DNA from 2 places in the Serratia sp. NA_112.1 genome. Region 1 is predicted to be linked to the other one. Evidence: predicted binding sites of a transcription regulator. Region 1 holds the regulator's gene; the other holds the start of a gene.
What was found. Region 1 encodes PurR, which represses purine synthesis genes. Its sites were predicted from a motif close to CANGCAAACGTTTGCNTG; they were not measured.
Positions count from the first base shown of each region.

Region 2: guaB (IMP dehydrogenase) is a predicted target of PurR. The motif match lies at 5,806-5,823, and genes of this name have one in related genera.

Region 1 covers NZ_JBQZFO010000003.1:412,303-419,873, forward strand. Annotated here, with positions in the region: gene punC (purine nucleoside transporter PunC) at 1-124, opposite strand, end outside; gene punR (DNA-binding transcriptional activator PunR) at 248-1,192, shown strand; gene purR (HTH-type transcriptional repressor PurR) at 1,189-2,214, opposite strand; gene cydH (cytochrome bd-I oxidase subunit CydH) at 2,538-2,627, shown strand; gene sodB (superoxide dismutase [Fe]) at 2,681-3,259, opposite strand; gene ACUTQ5_RS09845 (C40 family peptidase) at 3,452-4,273, opposite strand; gene ACUTQ5_RS09850 (Grx4 family monothiol glutaredoxin) at 4,688-5,035, shown strand; gene rnt (ribonuclease T) at 5,106-5,786, opposite strand; gene gloA (lactoylglutathione lyase) at 5,865-6,272, opposite strand; gene idi (isopentenyl-diphosphate Delta-isomerase) at 6,611-7,150, shown strand; gene ACUTQ5_RS09870 (alkene reductase) at 7,220-7,571, opposite strand, start outside.
Region 2 covers NZ_JBQZFO010000010.1:5,323-12,893, forward strand. Annotated here, with positions in the region: gene ACUTQ5_RS17415 (LuxR C-terminal-related transcriptional regulator) at 1-569, shown strand, start outside; gene ACUTQ5_RS17420 (ATP-binding protein) at 566-2,347, shown strand; gene guaA (glutamine-hydrolyzing GMP synthase) at 2,602-4,179, opposite strand; gene guaB (IMP dehydrogenase) at 4,281-5,744, opposite strand; gene xseA (exodeoxyribonuclease VII large subunit) at 5,915-7,291, shown strand; gene ACUTQ5_RS17440 (glycoside hydrolase family 31 protein) at 7,298-7,571, opposite strand, start outside.

The DNA of each region.
Region 1 (7,571 bases):
CCCCGGCGGAAATTTGCAGATCTTGCTGCATTACACCAAAGGCGGGCAGGTACATGTCGGTGGCCAGGTAACCCAGCATACTCAGGCCGGCAAGGTAGAACATAAAACCAAAGGAATTTCTCATGGTATTTCTCGTTAATATTTTAATGTCGCAGGTTTTTAGCGCCGGCAAGTGTATCCGGCTGGATCTCTGCTTGTGAAACGGTAATATTTGCGAAGTGCTGTTAAAAAAATTGAAGGCAAGATTGTGTGGTCTGAATATTCTCTCGATGTGGTAGATGCGGTCGCCCGCACAGGTAGTTTCAGCGCAGCGGCGCAGGAACTGCACCGAGTGCCCTCGGCGGTCAGTTATACCGTGCGGCAATTGGAACAATGGCTGGCAGTTCCGCTGTTTGAACGGCGGCATCGTGACGTGGAACTGACCCCGGCCGGCGTGGTATTTGTGCAGGAAGCGCGCAGTGTCATCAAAAAAATGCTCGACACTCGCCGCCAGTGCCAGCAGGTGGCTAACGGTTGGCGTGGTCAACTAAAAATTGCGGTAGACATCATTGTTAAACCCCAGCGTTGTCGCCAACTGGTGCTGGATTTTTATCGCCATTTTCCCGACGTAGAACTTTTGGTTCAACTGGAAGTGTTTAACGGCGTCTGGGATGCGCTGGTGGACGGACGTGCTGATATGGCGATTGGGGCGACGCGTGCGGTGCCGGTCGGCGGCGGCTTTGCCTTTCGCGATATGGGCGACATGCGCTGGCTGTGTGTGGTCAGTCCGCAACATCCGCTGGCGGCGTTGGACGGCCTGTTGAATGATGATCAACTGCGGCCTTTCCCGTCCCTGTGTCTGGAAGATACCTCGCGTAATCTGCCCAAGCGGGTCACCTGGACACTGGATAACCAACGGCGGCTGGTGGTGCCGGACTGGGCCTCGGCGCTGGACTGTCTGTGTGCCGGCCTATGCGTTGGCATGATGCCGGCGCATCAGGCCTTGCCATTGGTGCAGCGTGGGGAACTGGTAGCGTTGCAGCTGCAGCAGCCGTTTCCGGCCAGCCCCTGTTGCCTGACCTGGCAGCAGAATAGGCCATCACCGGCGATGGCCTGGCTGTTGGATTACCTGGGGGACAGTGAAACGCTGAATCAGGAATGGCTAAGCGAAGTGGTGCCGGAAGCCACAGCGGCTTCCGGCGATAGCAATTAGCGGCGGTAATCGATGAATGGGCCGTCAGCGACCGAACGGCGCTCAATCAGCTTTGGATGCACTTCAATCACCTGCGACTCTTCGCGCTTGCTGATTATACGGTCCAGCAACATGGTGAACGCCATCTCACCCAAACGCTCTTTGGGTTGATGAATGGTGGTCAGCGCCGGGGTGAAATAGCGGGCGTTACGCACGTTATCGTAGCCAATTACCGAAATGTCTTGTGGCACCCGCAGCCCAAGTTCGTCGGCGGCGCAGATCGCGCCCATCGCCATGATGTCGCCGCCGCAGAATACCGCGGTCGGCCGATGCTTCTGCGACAAGATCTGGTGCATGGCCTTGTAACCGGATTCCGGCTCAAAGTCGCCCTGAACAATCCACTCGTCGCGTACTTCGATATTGGCTTCTTCCATGGCTTTTAAAAAACCCTGATGGCGGCCGCCACCGGTATTGCGCGACAGTTGGCCTGGAATGGCACCGATATCGCGGTGACCGCGTTCAATCAGATAACGCCCGGCCAGATAGCCGCCTTCGAAGGCGTTATCAATAATGCTATCGGTAAAATCACCGCGGGCTGCGCCCCAGTCCATGACGACCATTGGAATATTGCGATAGTCTTCCAGCATACCCAGCAGTTGGTCTGGATATTCCGAACACATTACCAGCAGGCCATCGACACGTTTTTGTGCCAGCATCGCCAGATAGGCCCGCTGTTTGTCCAGATTGTTGTGCGAGTTGCACAAAATCAGCGTATAGCCTTTGCTGTAGCAGCTGTTTTCTACCGCCTCGATTACTTCGGCAAAGTAGGGGGCTTCGCTGGAGGTGGCCAGCAGGCCAATCGATTTGGTGTGATTGACCTTCAGGCTGCGCGCTACGGCGCTGGGTGAGTAATGCAGCTCTTTAATCGCAGCGCCAACGGCCGCTTTAGTCTCTTCGGCGACGAAACGAGTCTTATTGATGACGTGCGAAACGGTGGTGGTGGAAACGCCAGCGCGTTTGGCCACATCTTTAATCGTTGCCATGTAAAGAATGACTCCTGAACTCACATGTTGCAGTATGTAAGTATGATGTTAATCGTTTGCCTGCGTAGATCCTTCTCCAAAGAAGCGAAAACTGAGTTTTTAGTGTGTTGAAGTCGTCAGCGCTTGGTCAGGAGGGGCATTTTGCCGGTACACAGTTGTGAACTGCGAATTTTGTCCCATATTGAGCCAAAGTGGAAGAGGTAATCGGTATAATAAACCGGGAAATGATAACAAGATTTTATTGTTTAACTGTGTGAAAATGGTTTGACGCATTAATTGTGTGCCTTTTACCCTTGGGCAACCCAATCTGAAAAGGAGTTGTAATGGATACCGATCTGAAAATGTCACTGTTCACCACCGTTTGTGCGCTGGCCGTGATTATTGCTTTCAGCTTCACCGCTGCTTTGAACTGATCCCCTCAAGTAAAACAGGCGCAGCTCGCTGCGCCTGATTGTTTTTCCCCGCGTTACGCCAGGTTCTTTTCCACAAATGCCCAGTTAACCAGTGACCAGAAATTTTCCAGGTAGGCAGGTCGCGCGTTGCGGTAATCGATGTAGTAAGCGTGTTCCCAAACGTCGACGGTCAGCAGTGGTTTATCATCACCGGTCAGCGGTGTCGCCGCGTTCGAGGTGTTAACAATAGCCAGCGAACTCTCTGGCGTTTTCACCAGCCAGGTCCAGCCTGCGCCAAAGTTTTTCACTGCGGCGTCGCTGAATTGCTGCTTAAAGGCGGCGAAAGAACCAAATGCCTGATTTATTGCCTCAGCCAGTTTACCTTCAGGCTCACCGCCGCCCTGTGGCGACAGACAGTGCCAATAGAAAGTGTGGTTCCATATCTGGGCTGCATTGTTGAAGATGCCGCCGTCAGAGGCCTTAACGATTTCTTCCAGGGACAACCCTTCAAACTTACTGCCTTTCAGCAGATTGTTCAGGTTCACCACGTAGGCGTTGTGATGCTTGCCATAATGGTATTCCAGGGTTTCTGCGGAAATGTGCGGTTCGAGGGCGTTTTTTTCATAAGGTAATGCAGGAAGTTCAAACGACATTGCTTTCTCCTTGTACAGTGCCAGTCCACCGACGTAACAATGGGCGATAGATTGACCTGTTTTTATTGTGGGTATTTAGATTAGCAATTTTCGCGATGAAATACAGGGGAACGGGTAAGGGATTGAATACAACAATGAGGTTTGCGGGAACTATTAGGGGAGAGCGGCTGACAGCGCCAGCCGCAAAAGAGATTATCGAATGGTTTTTGGCGTGACAACCCGGCGTGCGCCGATGTAGTGGTTTTGCCAGTAGTCGTTGTCGAGTTGGCTGATGCGGATTTCTTCACCGGTACGCGGTGACTGAATGAATTTACCGTTGCCCAGATAAACCCCAACATGGTCAGCCACACCGCGGTTGTTAATGCGGAAGAACACCAGGTCGCCACTTTCCAGTTCACTCTTCTTGATTGGCGCTGCGTCACGCAGGTGATACATCTCGTTGGCAGTACGCGGCATTTTAATTTTAACGATGTCTTTATAGGCGTAATAAATCAGGCCGCTGCAATCAAAGCCGGTTCTTGGCGAGGTGCCCCCCCAGCGATAAGGTTTACCCATTTGATCCATCAGCTTGGCCATCGCGGTTTGCTTGGCATGCTGGTAGCGTTTTTTGTGTGCCGGGCTGAGCTTCAGCGGCTTTTCGTCACCCACCAATTTGGCGGTTGCCATGCCGGTTTTGCGATGGCGGCCATAGCCTTTTTTATAACCCTTCTTCGGCGGAGTCACTTTAATTTTGGCTATTTTATGAGTTTTGTTTTTCGATTTTGTGCTAACGATCTTTTTAGCGGCTTTTTCTGTTTTGGCTTTGGAGACCTTGGCGGTTTTCTGCGGAGTAGTGACTTTCACTTTTTTGCTGCTGGCTTTAACCGCTTTCTTTTTCTTGCGGTCATCCGGCCGGGCTTCGTTTACGTGGCTCTTGCGCTGCTCAGCGGCAACACGCGACTGTGGCGCTGCGTGCGCCAGATTAAAGAATAGCTGTGTAAACAACAGCACAAAAAGCGTAAGAATTAAACGCATGTCGACGTTACCAACCTTGGCCCCGGAACAGATATCGAATGAGTGACAGTATTCCCGAATTTCGCCATATAAAACAGCGAAGAACCCATAAATGATAATCCATATTGTGAGAAAACGTTAATAGCATTTTTTTTGCCGAAAAATCAAACCGTTGATGTATAAAAAACCAACAACGACCACCAGGGAACTTATTAAGTGGCGTTTTTTGACAGGAAATATATTAGTGAAATGGCCGGATTAAAAATGTTATTCTGCGCATATGTTTTGACCGGAAAGGCCTTGCCGGTGAGACGCGACTGACAACGGGGGAATGCCCTTGCAAAAGATGGCGTTTTCTTGCAACTGTTCCAGCCGCTACAATAGCCAGTGTGATGCATGTTGTAGCCATGAGATTTGGCTTGAGGAAGCAATATAATGACGACGACGATTGAAAAAATTCAGCACCAGATCACTGAGAACCCAATTCTGCTGTACATGAAAGGTTCACCGAAATTGCCAAACTGCGGTTTCTCGGCGCAAGCCGTGCAGGCACTGTCTGCCTGTGGCGAACGCTTTGCTTATGTTGATATTCTGCAGAACCCGGACATCCGTTCCGAGTTGCCGAAATACGCCAACTGGCCGACTTTCCCACAGCTGTGGGTAGACGGTGAGCTGGTCGGCGGCTGTGATATCATCATGGAAATGTATCAGCGCGGTGAATTGCAGCAGCTGATCAAAGAAACGGCAGAGAAGTACAAACAGCAGGAAGACCAGCAGCCATAATCGGCTTGGTTTTATTGTTGCAAGTCATCGGGCGGTGCCAGCTAATACTGGGCCGCCCGATTTTTTTGTCTTAGTCGGTATTAGTGGCGGCCAGTGGCCAACCGCCAAGACGCTTCCAGCGGTTAACCAGCTCGCAGAACAGCTGAGCGGTTTGCTCGGTGTCATACAGCGCTGAATGCGCCTGGGCACTATCGAAGGGAATATCGGCGGCAATGCAGGCTTTGGCCAGTACCGTCTGTCCCAACACCAGTCCGCTTAACGCCGCGGTATCAAAGGTGGCGAAAGGGTGGAAAGGATTGCGTTTCAGGCTGGCGCGCTCGGCGGCTGCCATCAAGAAGCTGTGATCAAAATTGGCGTTATGCGCCACAATTATCGCCCGGTTACAGCCGCGATCCTTAATGCCCTTGCGTACCGCTTTAAAAATAGCGTGCAGTGCATCGTACTCACTGACCGCACCGCGCAGGGGATTACTCGGATCTATGCCGTTAAACGCCAGCGCTTCGGGCTGCAGGTTGGCACCTTCAAAAGGCTCCACGTGAAAGTGCAGGGTTTCGTCCTGCTGCAACCAGCCGTCTTCATCCATTTTTAACGTAACGGCGGCAATCTCCAGCAACGCGTCAGTTTTGGCATTAAATCCGGCAGTTTCTATATCTATCACTACGGGGTAAAACCCACGAAAACGGCCACTCAGGGCGTTAAGATCACTTTTTTCGGCCATCAGTTTCTTATCTTCATCGAATGCAGCGCGCATTATGGCAAATTTTGCGCCCGGTTGCAGGCGGTTATCACGCGGAAAAAACAAGGGCGCAGAAAGCGCCCCTGGTTGACCTTAGTGGCCGAGGCCATGGCCGGCGTGTTTGTTCTCGATCAGTTCGATTTTATAACCGTCCGGATCTTCAACAAAGGCGATAACCGTGGTGCCGCCCTTGACCGGGCCGGCTTCGCGAGTGACCTTGCCGCCGGCATGACGAATGCTGTCACAGGTTGCGGCGACATCATCCACGCCCAGGGCCAGGTGGCCGAATGCGGTGCCCATCTCGTAGCTGTCGGTGCCCCAGTTATAGGTCAGTTCAATCACCGCACCTTCACTTTCATCGGTATAGCCTACAAACGCCAGTGAGTACTTGTATTCCGGGTTCTCGCTGGTACGCAGCAAGCGCATGCCTAATACCTTGGTATAGAAGTCGATGGAGCGTTGCAGGTCACCGACGCGGATCATGGTATGGAGTAAGCGCATAATTCCTCTGATTGGATGTGCCGTTGCCAATGGCGGATGGATTGAAGCAAATCCAGTATAGCGTTGTCGCATAAGGGATTTCAATGTATGCCACGGCAGGGAGCATTATGACATCAGTGACGTTGTCACTCAGGAATTCGGCAGGGTAACACTACCGCACACTTTGTCGCCGTGCATAACATGGAAATAAGTACTATAACCGCTGTCAGGAACAGAGCGTCACGATAACGATTTAGCGCCCGGATTGGACAGGGCTAATTTATAAATTTGGATCAGATTAATAATGACGGTTTATATTTTCACAGCAGGAACATCAGGTTTGCCGAAGGAGCCGCTTAATGGATGAAATGCTGATTCTGGTTGATGCTGATGATAATCCGATTGGCTCCCAAAGCAAAATGCGGGTACACCAACAGGGGTTACTGCACCGGGCATTTTCAATTTTTATCTTTGATAGCCAGGGCCGCCTGCTGTTGCAACAGCGGGCATTCAGTAAGTATCACTCGGCCGGGCTATGGACCAACAGCTGTTGTGGCCACCCGCGCTGGGGCGAGTCAACGCTGGCTGCGGCACAGCGTCGCCTGCAGGAAGAGATGGGTTTCAGCACTGAACTACAACAAGTTTCCAGCTTTACCTATCAGTCTGCGGTACCCGGCAATTTAATTGAGCATGAATTCGATCATATCTACGTGGGTTTATTTGATGGCAAGCCGCAGGGAGCGCCTGAAGAGGCCCATAGTTGGTCGTGGACTGATATTCAGCAATTAATGGATGAAACAACGCGTAATCCTGAAAAGTTTACCGTTTGGTTTCTCACCATAATGAAGGATCTTGGAACCAATGAAATGGAACGTTGGGCGAGGTTGGCGGCGAGCTAACTGACAGATATCCCCTCAATGGCAAAAAGCCCGCCGGTATTAGTCTACCGGCGGGCTTTGCTATTTTACTTACAGCGTTGGATAGTCGGTATAGCCTTCAGCACCACCACCATAGAACGTTTCCGGTTTAGGTTCGTTCAGCTCCGCGCTCAGTTTGAAGCGCTCAACCAGGTCCGGGTTGGCGATATAGCTACGGCCAAAGGCCACGGCATCGATAAAGCCTTTATTAATTAACTCTTCTGCTTTCTCGCCGGTATAGGCACCGGCCCCGACAATCACCCCTTTAAAGTGGGCGCGTACCGAGTCACGGAAGGCGTCGGAATAAGGCTTGCCACCCGCCCAGTCAGGCTCGGAAATGTGTAGATAGGCGATGTTACGCTTGTTCAGCTCTTCCACCAGATACAGGGCTGCATCTTCCTGA
Region 2 (7,571 bases), on a different contig from region 1:
TCCTTAATACGCATTGTCGATTTAAACATGTCCACATGGCGACCAACGAAGAAAATTGCTATCGCCACATTATGCTAAATGGCCCTCCTCGCTTAATGGTTATAGATTTCTGGTTATCCAATGGTACAGCCCTTAAATTACTCAAAGAGGTGAGTGAGCGTTATTCACAGGTTCGCCTACTGGTGGTCAGTGGCGACGACAACAATGAAATATGGCAAAAGGTGCGAGAGGCCGGTGGTCACGGTTTTGTGCTTAAAAACGAGCCGCCTGAATTATTCGCCGAAGCCGTTTCCGCTCTGATGGAAAATCGAAAATGGTTCCCTCTGGAGCATGGGGAATGTGTAACCAACGCTCACAGTTACCTGCAAAAATTCAATTTAACCCCGCGACAAATAGAAGTATTAATCATGATGATGCGCGGTTTCCCCAATAAGAGAATAGCTTCGCAGTTGTCTATTTCCGAACCCACGGTTAAAGAACACATTAGCAACATTCTAAAAAAAATAGGCGTAAACAACCGGGTGGAAGCCATCACCCTGCTGCATGGCAGGCAGGATCATTCGCAATGAAATTACTTCAATCATTACAAAATGATGAGATCTCCCCACGCGCGCAGATCCGCCTGCTGGACAATACCTTCATGCGGTTGGTCTTCAGCTTTACCGCCGTGCCCTTTGTCGGTATTCCTTTCGCCATTTGGCTCTATTTATTGGGGAAAGAACTCACGCCAATTATTGTCTGGATAGTGATATATTTTCTCTGCGCCTTGGCCATCAGATTATGGCATCGCCGCTATCGTCATGATACCCAGGAAAATAACGCCGCCACAGTGATTAGCCGTTGGTTGCCGCGCATTAATAACGTCGCCTTCGTGCATGGCTTGGGTATTTCATCCTTATATTTAATCACCCCAGAAAAAAACAGCTTCGATTTTTTCCTGTTATTAAACATCAGTATCGCGGCCATCGTCGCCGCCAACGCAACCCATCTGACGCCGGTCATCAGCACCTTTACGCGCTTTTTCTTCGCCTCCTGGGGGGTGCTTAATCTTGGCATTCTCTGGCGATTAAATGATGTCATGCCGATCGTGCTGATGCTCAATTTGCTTTATGGGTTCGCCATTTACCGACACGCACTAACCTCGCATGCCTTCTTTATTCAGCAAGCCTTACTCGAAGAGAAAAGCTCGCGCCTTGCGGAACAATTTCGGCAAGCCAAAGAAGAAGCGGAACAAGCCTTGCTGGATAAAAACCAATTCCTTACTACCGCCAGTCATGATTTGCGTCAACCGGTGCATGCCATGGGTTTTTTGATCGAAGCCATCATCCATAAAAACCACGATGTCACGCTCATCCCCCAGCTATTGGATCTGCAGCAAAGTGTACGATCCGTGCATCTTATGTTTAATTCCTTACTCGATCTCAGCAAAATTGAATCCGGCAACGTCAGCACAGCCACTACCCATGTAGATATTGGTACCCTGCTTGATTCGGTGATGACCCTGTTTCGTGAAGAGGCGAATAGTCGGAAATTGTCATTGCGGGCCTGGCGGCCCAAGCGACGAATTCTCGTGGTGGGCGATCAGCTACTCATCAGGCAATCACTGATTAACCTGATACAAAATGCACTGCGTTATACGCAAAAAGGGGGCGTGCTGATAGCCATCCGCCCACAGGGGAGTGAATGTCTGTTCGAGGTGTGGGATACCGGCGTTGGCATTGCCGACGAAGAGAAAGGCAAAGTCTTTTCCCCCTATTATCGTCCCGAGCTGGCGTGGAAAATTGACAGTGCCGGCCATGGATTAGGGCTGGCGGTAGTGGCACGCTGCGCCAAACTGATGAAAGTGAAATACGGCATGCAATCCGTTGAAGGCAAGGGTTCACGTTTCTGGATGCGCTTCGCCCTTTACAACGGAGAATGCGAGCTACCAGAAAGCGCAAACAATTACTCAAATGCCATTACTCCCATCCGCTATGCGCCATTATACGGTTCCTGCCTGGTGGTGGACGACGATCCGCTGGTGACCTCCGCCTGGGAGAGTTTAATGAGCACCTGGGGCATCACAGTGCGTTGCGCCGCTTCCGCAGAGGAGGCTTTTGCGATTATCGACGAAGGCTTCTCGCCTTTCGCCGTGCTGTGCGATCAACGACTCCGCTCCGGGGAGAGCGGCTTCGATATCTTGAAAGCGCTGTTTGAGCGCCTGCCGGATACCAGCGGCGCCATGGTCAGCGGGGAATTCAACTCGCCGGTACTGCAAGAGGCCGAGCAGGAAGGCTACCTGGTATTGAGAAAACCGCTGGAGCCGGCGAAATTGCATGCTTTGTTGAGCCAATGGGCGAGCAGTTAGCGAACACAGACTGGCCGGAACGGGGCTCTGGCCCCGCCGCCAAAAAACGCCTTAAACACCAAGCCCCCGCAGGCAATGCCGCGATGTTGCGTACTAACCGATCGACGAACGCATCAAGCTCGGCGGCGGGCAATGCGTTGTGAACTTATGCCTGATAACTCCATAAAATTCCGTCACATAATAAAAAATCCCGCAGTTACGCGGGATTAGATGTGATTGCTGTTATTTAGCGCCAGCCTAAACCGGCCACTAAATCATTCCCACTCAATGGTAGCCGGTGGCTTGCCGCTGATGTCATAAACTACACGGGAAATGCCGTTCACTTCGTTGATGATGCGGTTGGAGACCCGGCCGAGGAAATCGTACGGCAGGTGCGCCCAATGCGCGGTCATAAAGTCGATGGTTTCCACTGCGCGCAGTGAAACAACCCAGTCGTATTTACGGCCGTCGCCCATCACGCCGACCGAACGTACCGGCAGGAACACGGTGAATGCCTGGCTGACCTTGTTGTACAGATCGGCCTTGTGCAGTTCTTCGATGAAGATGGCGTCGGCACGGCGCAGCAGGTCGCAGTACTCTTTCTTCACTTCGCCCAGCACGCGCACACCCAGACCTGGCCCCGGGAACGGGTGGCGGTACAGCATGTCGTAAGGCAGGCCCAGCTCCAGGCCGATTTTGCGCACTTCGTCTTTGAACAGCTCTTTCAGCGGTTCGACCAGGCCCAGCTTCATCTCTTTCGGCAGGCCGCCCACATTGTGGTGCGACTTGATCACGTGCGCTTTGCCAGTGGCAGAAGCGGCAGATTCGATCACGTCCGGGTAGATGGTGCCCTGCGCCAGCCATTTCACATCGGCTTGCTTGCAAGCTTCTTCGTCGAACAGCTCAACGAACACGCGGCCAATGATCTTGCGCTTGGCTTCCGGCTCGTCAACACCGGCCAGAGCGCTCAGGAAGCGGTCTTCCGCTGCGACGTGAACGATGTTCAGGCCGAAGTGGTCGCCAAACATTTCCAGTACCTGATCGGCTTCGTTCAGGCGCAGCAGGCCGTTGTCGACAAACACGCAGGTCAGGCGTTTGCCGATGGCGCGGTGCAGCAGCATGGCGGTAACAGAAGAATCCACACCGCCGGACAGGCCGAGGATCACGTGGTCTTCACCCACTTGCTCGCGGATACGCTCAACCGCATCTTCGATGATGGTCGCAGGCGTCCACAGGGCTTCACACTGGCAAATATCCAGCACGAAACGCTCCAGCATGCGCTGGCCCTGACGGGTGTGGGTCACTTCCGGGTGGAACTGCACGCCGTAGAAGCGTTTTTCTTCGTTGGCCATAATGGCAAACGGGCAGGTGTCAGTGCTGGCAACGGTCACGAAGTCAGCCGGAATAGCGGTCACTTTGTCGCCGTGGCTCATCCACACGTCCAGCAGCGGTTTGCCGGCCGGGCTCAGGGCGTCTTCAATGTCGCGCACCAAAGCGCTTTCGGTGGTGATTTCCACCTGGGCATAACCGAATTCACGCTCGTTGGAACCTTCTACCTGGCCACCCAACTGCATCGCCATGGTCTGCATGCCGTAGCATACGCCCAGCACCGGGACACCGGCGGTAAACACGTATTCTGGCGCGCGTGGGCTGTTGGCTTCGGTAGTGCTTTCCGGGCCGCCGGACAGGATGATGCCGCTTGGATTGAATTCGCGGATTTGCTCTTCGCTAACGTCCCAGGCCCACAGCTCACAGTAAACGCCGATTTCGCGCACGCGGCGGGCTACCAGTTGAGTGTATTGCGAACCAAAATCCAGAATAAGGATGCGATGCTTATGGATATTTTTTGTCATGTGAGGCGAATTCCAGCAACAGAGAAAAAGAGCGAAAATAGTGTTTTCGGGGTGAAGCGTTACGCCCCACCCCGGCTTCTCCCGCAGGAGAAGTTAAAGCATTAACCCATGCGGTAGTTCGGTGACTCTTTGGTGATGGTCACGTCATGCACGTGGCTTTCCTGAATGCCGGCGCCGCTGATGCGCACAAATTCAGCCTTGGTGCGCAGCTCGTCGATGGTGCCGCAACCGGTCAGGCCCATGCAAGAGCGCAGGCCGCCCATTTGCTGGTGAACAATGGCTTTCAGCATGCCTTTGTAAGCCACGCGGCCTTCGATACCTTCCGGCACCAGTTTGTCGGCGGCGTTATCGGTCTGGAAGTAACGGTCGGAAGAGCCTTTGGACATCGCGCCCAGTGAACCCATACCGCGATAGGATTTGAACGAACGGCCCTGATACAGCTCGATTTCGCCCGGAGATTCTTCGGTACCCGCCAGCATGGAGCCGACCATCACACAGGATGCACCCGCCGCGATAGCTTTGGCGATGTCACCGGAGAAACGGATGCCGCCGTCGGCGATAACCGGGATGCCGGTGCCTTCCAGCGCTTCAACCGCGTCGGCGATAGCGGTGATCTGCGGTACGCCCACGCCGGTAACGATACGAGTGGTACAGATGGAGCCAGGGCCGATCCCCACTTTCACCGCGCTCACGCCGGCGTCGGCCAGCGCTTTGGCACCAGAGGCCGTAGCGACGTTGCCGCCAACGATCTGCAGATCCGGGTATTTGGCGCGGGTTTCGCGAATGCGCTGCAATACGCCTTCGGAATGGCCGTGGGAGGAGTCAATCAGCAGGACGTCAACGCCGGCAGCGACCAGCGCATCAACGCGCTCTTCGTTACCTGCACCGGCACCAACCGCCGCGCCAACACGCAGGCGGCCATGCTCGTCCTTACAGGCGTTTGGCTTGCGCTCCGCCTTCTGGAAGTCTTTTACGGTGATCATGCCCAGCAGATGGAAGTTGTCGTCCACCACCAGCGCTTTCTCAACGCGTTTTTCGTGCATTCTTTGCAGCACGACTTCACGTGCTTCACCCTCTTTCACCGTGACCAGGCGCTCTTTCGGCGTCATCACGGCGGTAACAGGCTGGTTCAGATCGGTCACGAAGCGCACGTCACGGCCGGTGATAATACCGACCAGTTCGTTCTCTTCGGTCACTACCGGGTAGCCGGCAAAGCCGTTACGCGCGGTCAGTTCTTTCACTTCTTTCAGCGTGGTGGAGGGGGTTACGGCTTGCGGGTCGGTAACTACGCCGCTTTCATGTTTTTTCACGCGGCGGACTTCTTCAGCCTGACGCTCGATGGACATGTTTTTGTGAATGAAGCCCAGGCCGCCTTCCTGCGCCAGCGCGATGGCCAGGCCAGCTTCGGTTACGGTATCCATGGCTGCGGACAGCATAGGGATATTCAGGCGGATAGTTTTGGTCAGTTGGGTGCCAAGCTCTGCGGTATTAGGCAGAACTGTGGAGTGAGCTGGAACCAGTAGAACGTCGTCAAACGTGAGTGCTTCTTTCGCGATACGTAGCATGGGCAATATCTCACCAGAGTGGGCTGTGAAAAAGATAAAATATTGCCGCGGCATTATACAGAGCGTAATCGGTTGCCTCCAGCACTTTCTCACAAAAACTCTTGATTACCTTTTTCAGCCCTGTAGTATCGACCAATTAAGTGGTTGTTTTGGAATTTGATCTGGGTCACATGTCGCTACCTGTCTCGCCGTCTATTTTTACCGTAAGCCGCCTGAATCAGACGGTTCGACAGCTGCTGGAAATGGAAATGGGCCAAATCTGGCTCTCTGCCGAGATCTCCAACTTCTCCCAACCCTCTTCCGGCCACTGGTATTTCACGCTGAAAGACGATCGTGCGCAGGTCCGTTGTGCGATGTTCCGCAACACGAATCGCCGCACCACCTTCCGCCCGCAAAACGGCCAGCAAGTGTTGGTTCGCGCCAGCATCACGCTGTATGAACCGCGCGGCGACTATCAGCTGATTGCCGAAAGCATGCAACCTGCCGGTGACGGCCTGTTGCAACAGCAATTCGATCAACTGAAACAGCGCCTGAGCGCCGAAGGCCTGTTCGACCAACACTTCAAACAACCGCTGCCCAACCCGGCCAAACGCGTCGGGGTGATCACCTCCGCCAGCGGCGCGGCGCTGCACGATGTGCTGCAGGTGCTGCAACGGCGCGATCCTTCGCTGCCTATCGTTATCTACCCGACCTCGGTGCAGGGTGCGGAAGCGCCATTGCAAATTGTGCGTGCCATCGAAACGGCTAACCGCCGCGACGAGTGTGACGTGCTGATCGTCGGCCGTGGTGGCGGTTCGCTGGAAGATCTGTGGAGTTTTAATGACGAACGCGTGGCGCGGGCGATTTTCGCCAGCCGCATTCCGATCGTCAGCGCCGTCGGCCATGAAACCGACGTCACCATTGCCGACTTTGTTGCCGACCTGCGTGCGCCAACCCCTTCAGCCGCCGCCGAACTGGTCAGCCGCAATCAGCAGGAGCTGCTGCGTCAGTTGCAATCCCAGCAGCAGCGGATGGAAATGGCGATGGATTACTATCTGGCCCAGCGTCAGCAGCAGTTCACCCGCATCAACCACCGTTTGCAGCAACAGCATCCACACCTGCGCCTAGCGCGTCAGCAGACGCTGTTGTTCAAACTGCAGCGCCGGCTGGAAGATGGCATGCAGAACCAACTGCGAGTGTCTTCACGCCGCAGCGAGCGGGCGCAACAACGCTTGGCGCAGATGCAGCCACAGGCACGCATTCACCGTTATCAGCAACGCGTGCAGCAGCAGGAATACCGACTACAGCAGGCGCTGGAGCGCCAACTCAATGCTTACCGCCAGCGTTTCGGCGTGGCCTGCAGCCAGCTCGAAGCAGTCAGCCCGTTGGCGACGCTGGCGCGTGGCTACAGCGTGACGCAAACCCCACGCGGCGAACTGCTGAAAACCACCAAACAGGCGCAGGTAGGTGAATTACTGAAAACCCGTCTGCAGGATGGCTGGGTGGAAAGCGAGGTAAAAACCATTACCCTGACTAAAAAGCCGCGCAAAAAGCGCGCGACTGAATAACTCCGCTTATTCCAGCATAAAACTGTTGCCTGGCGCGCCGTTGATCCACAGTTCCCGCGTTTCTCCGGCAGGCAAGCTGAAGGTCAGGGTTCGCCATGCCGGTTTAAAGCGGCCCTCGGTGGTGATGTTCAGCATGATGCGCTGATTGTCACTGAGCATCTCCCAGCGCAGCCACAACGCATCGCCCTGCTGCCAGCCATAACTTTCCCCATCATCTTCGAATAACAACCCAGAAGCGCTGCCACAGCCTTTTTGCGGGTACAATTTAAGCTCACGTCGA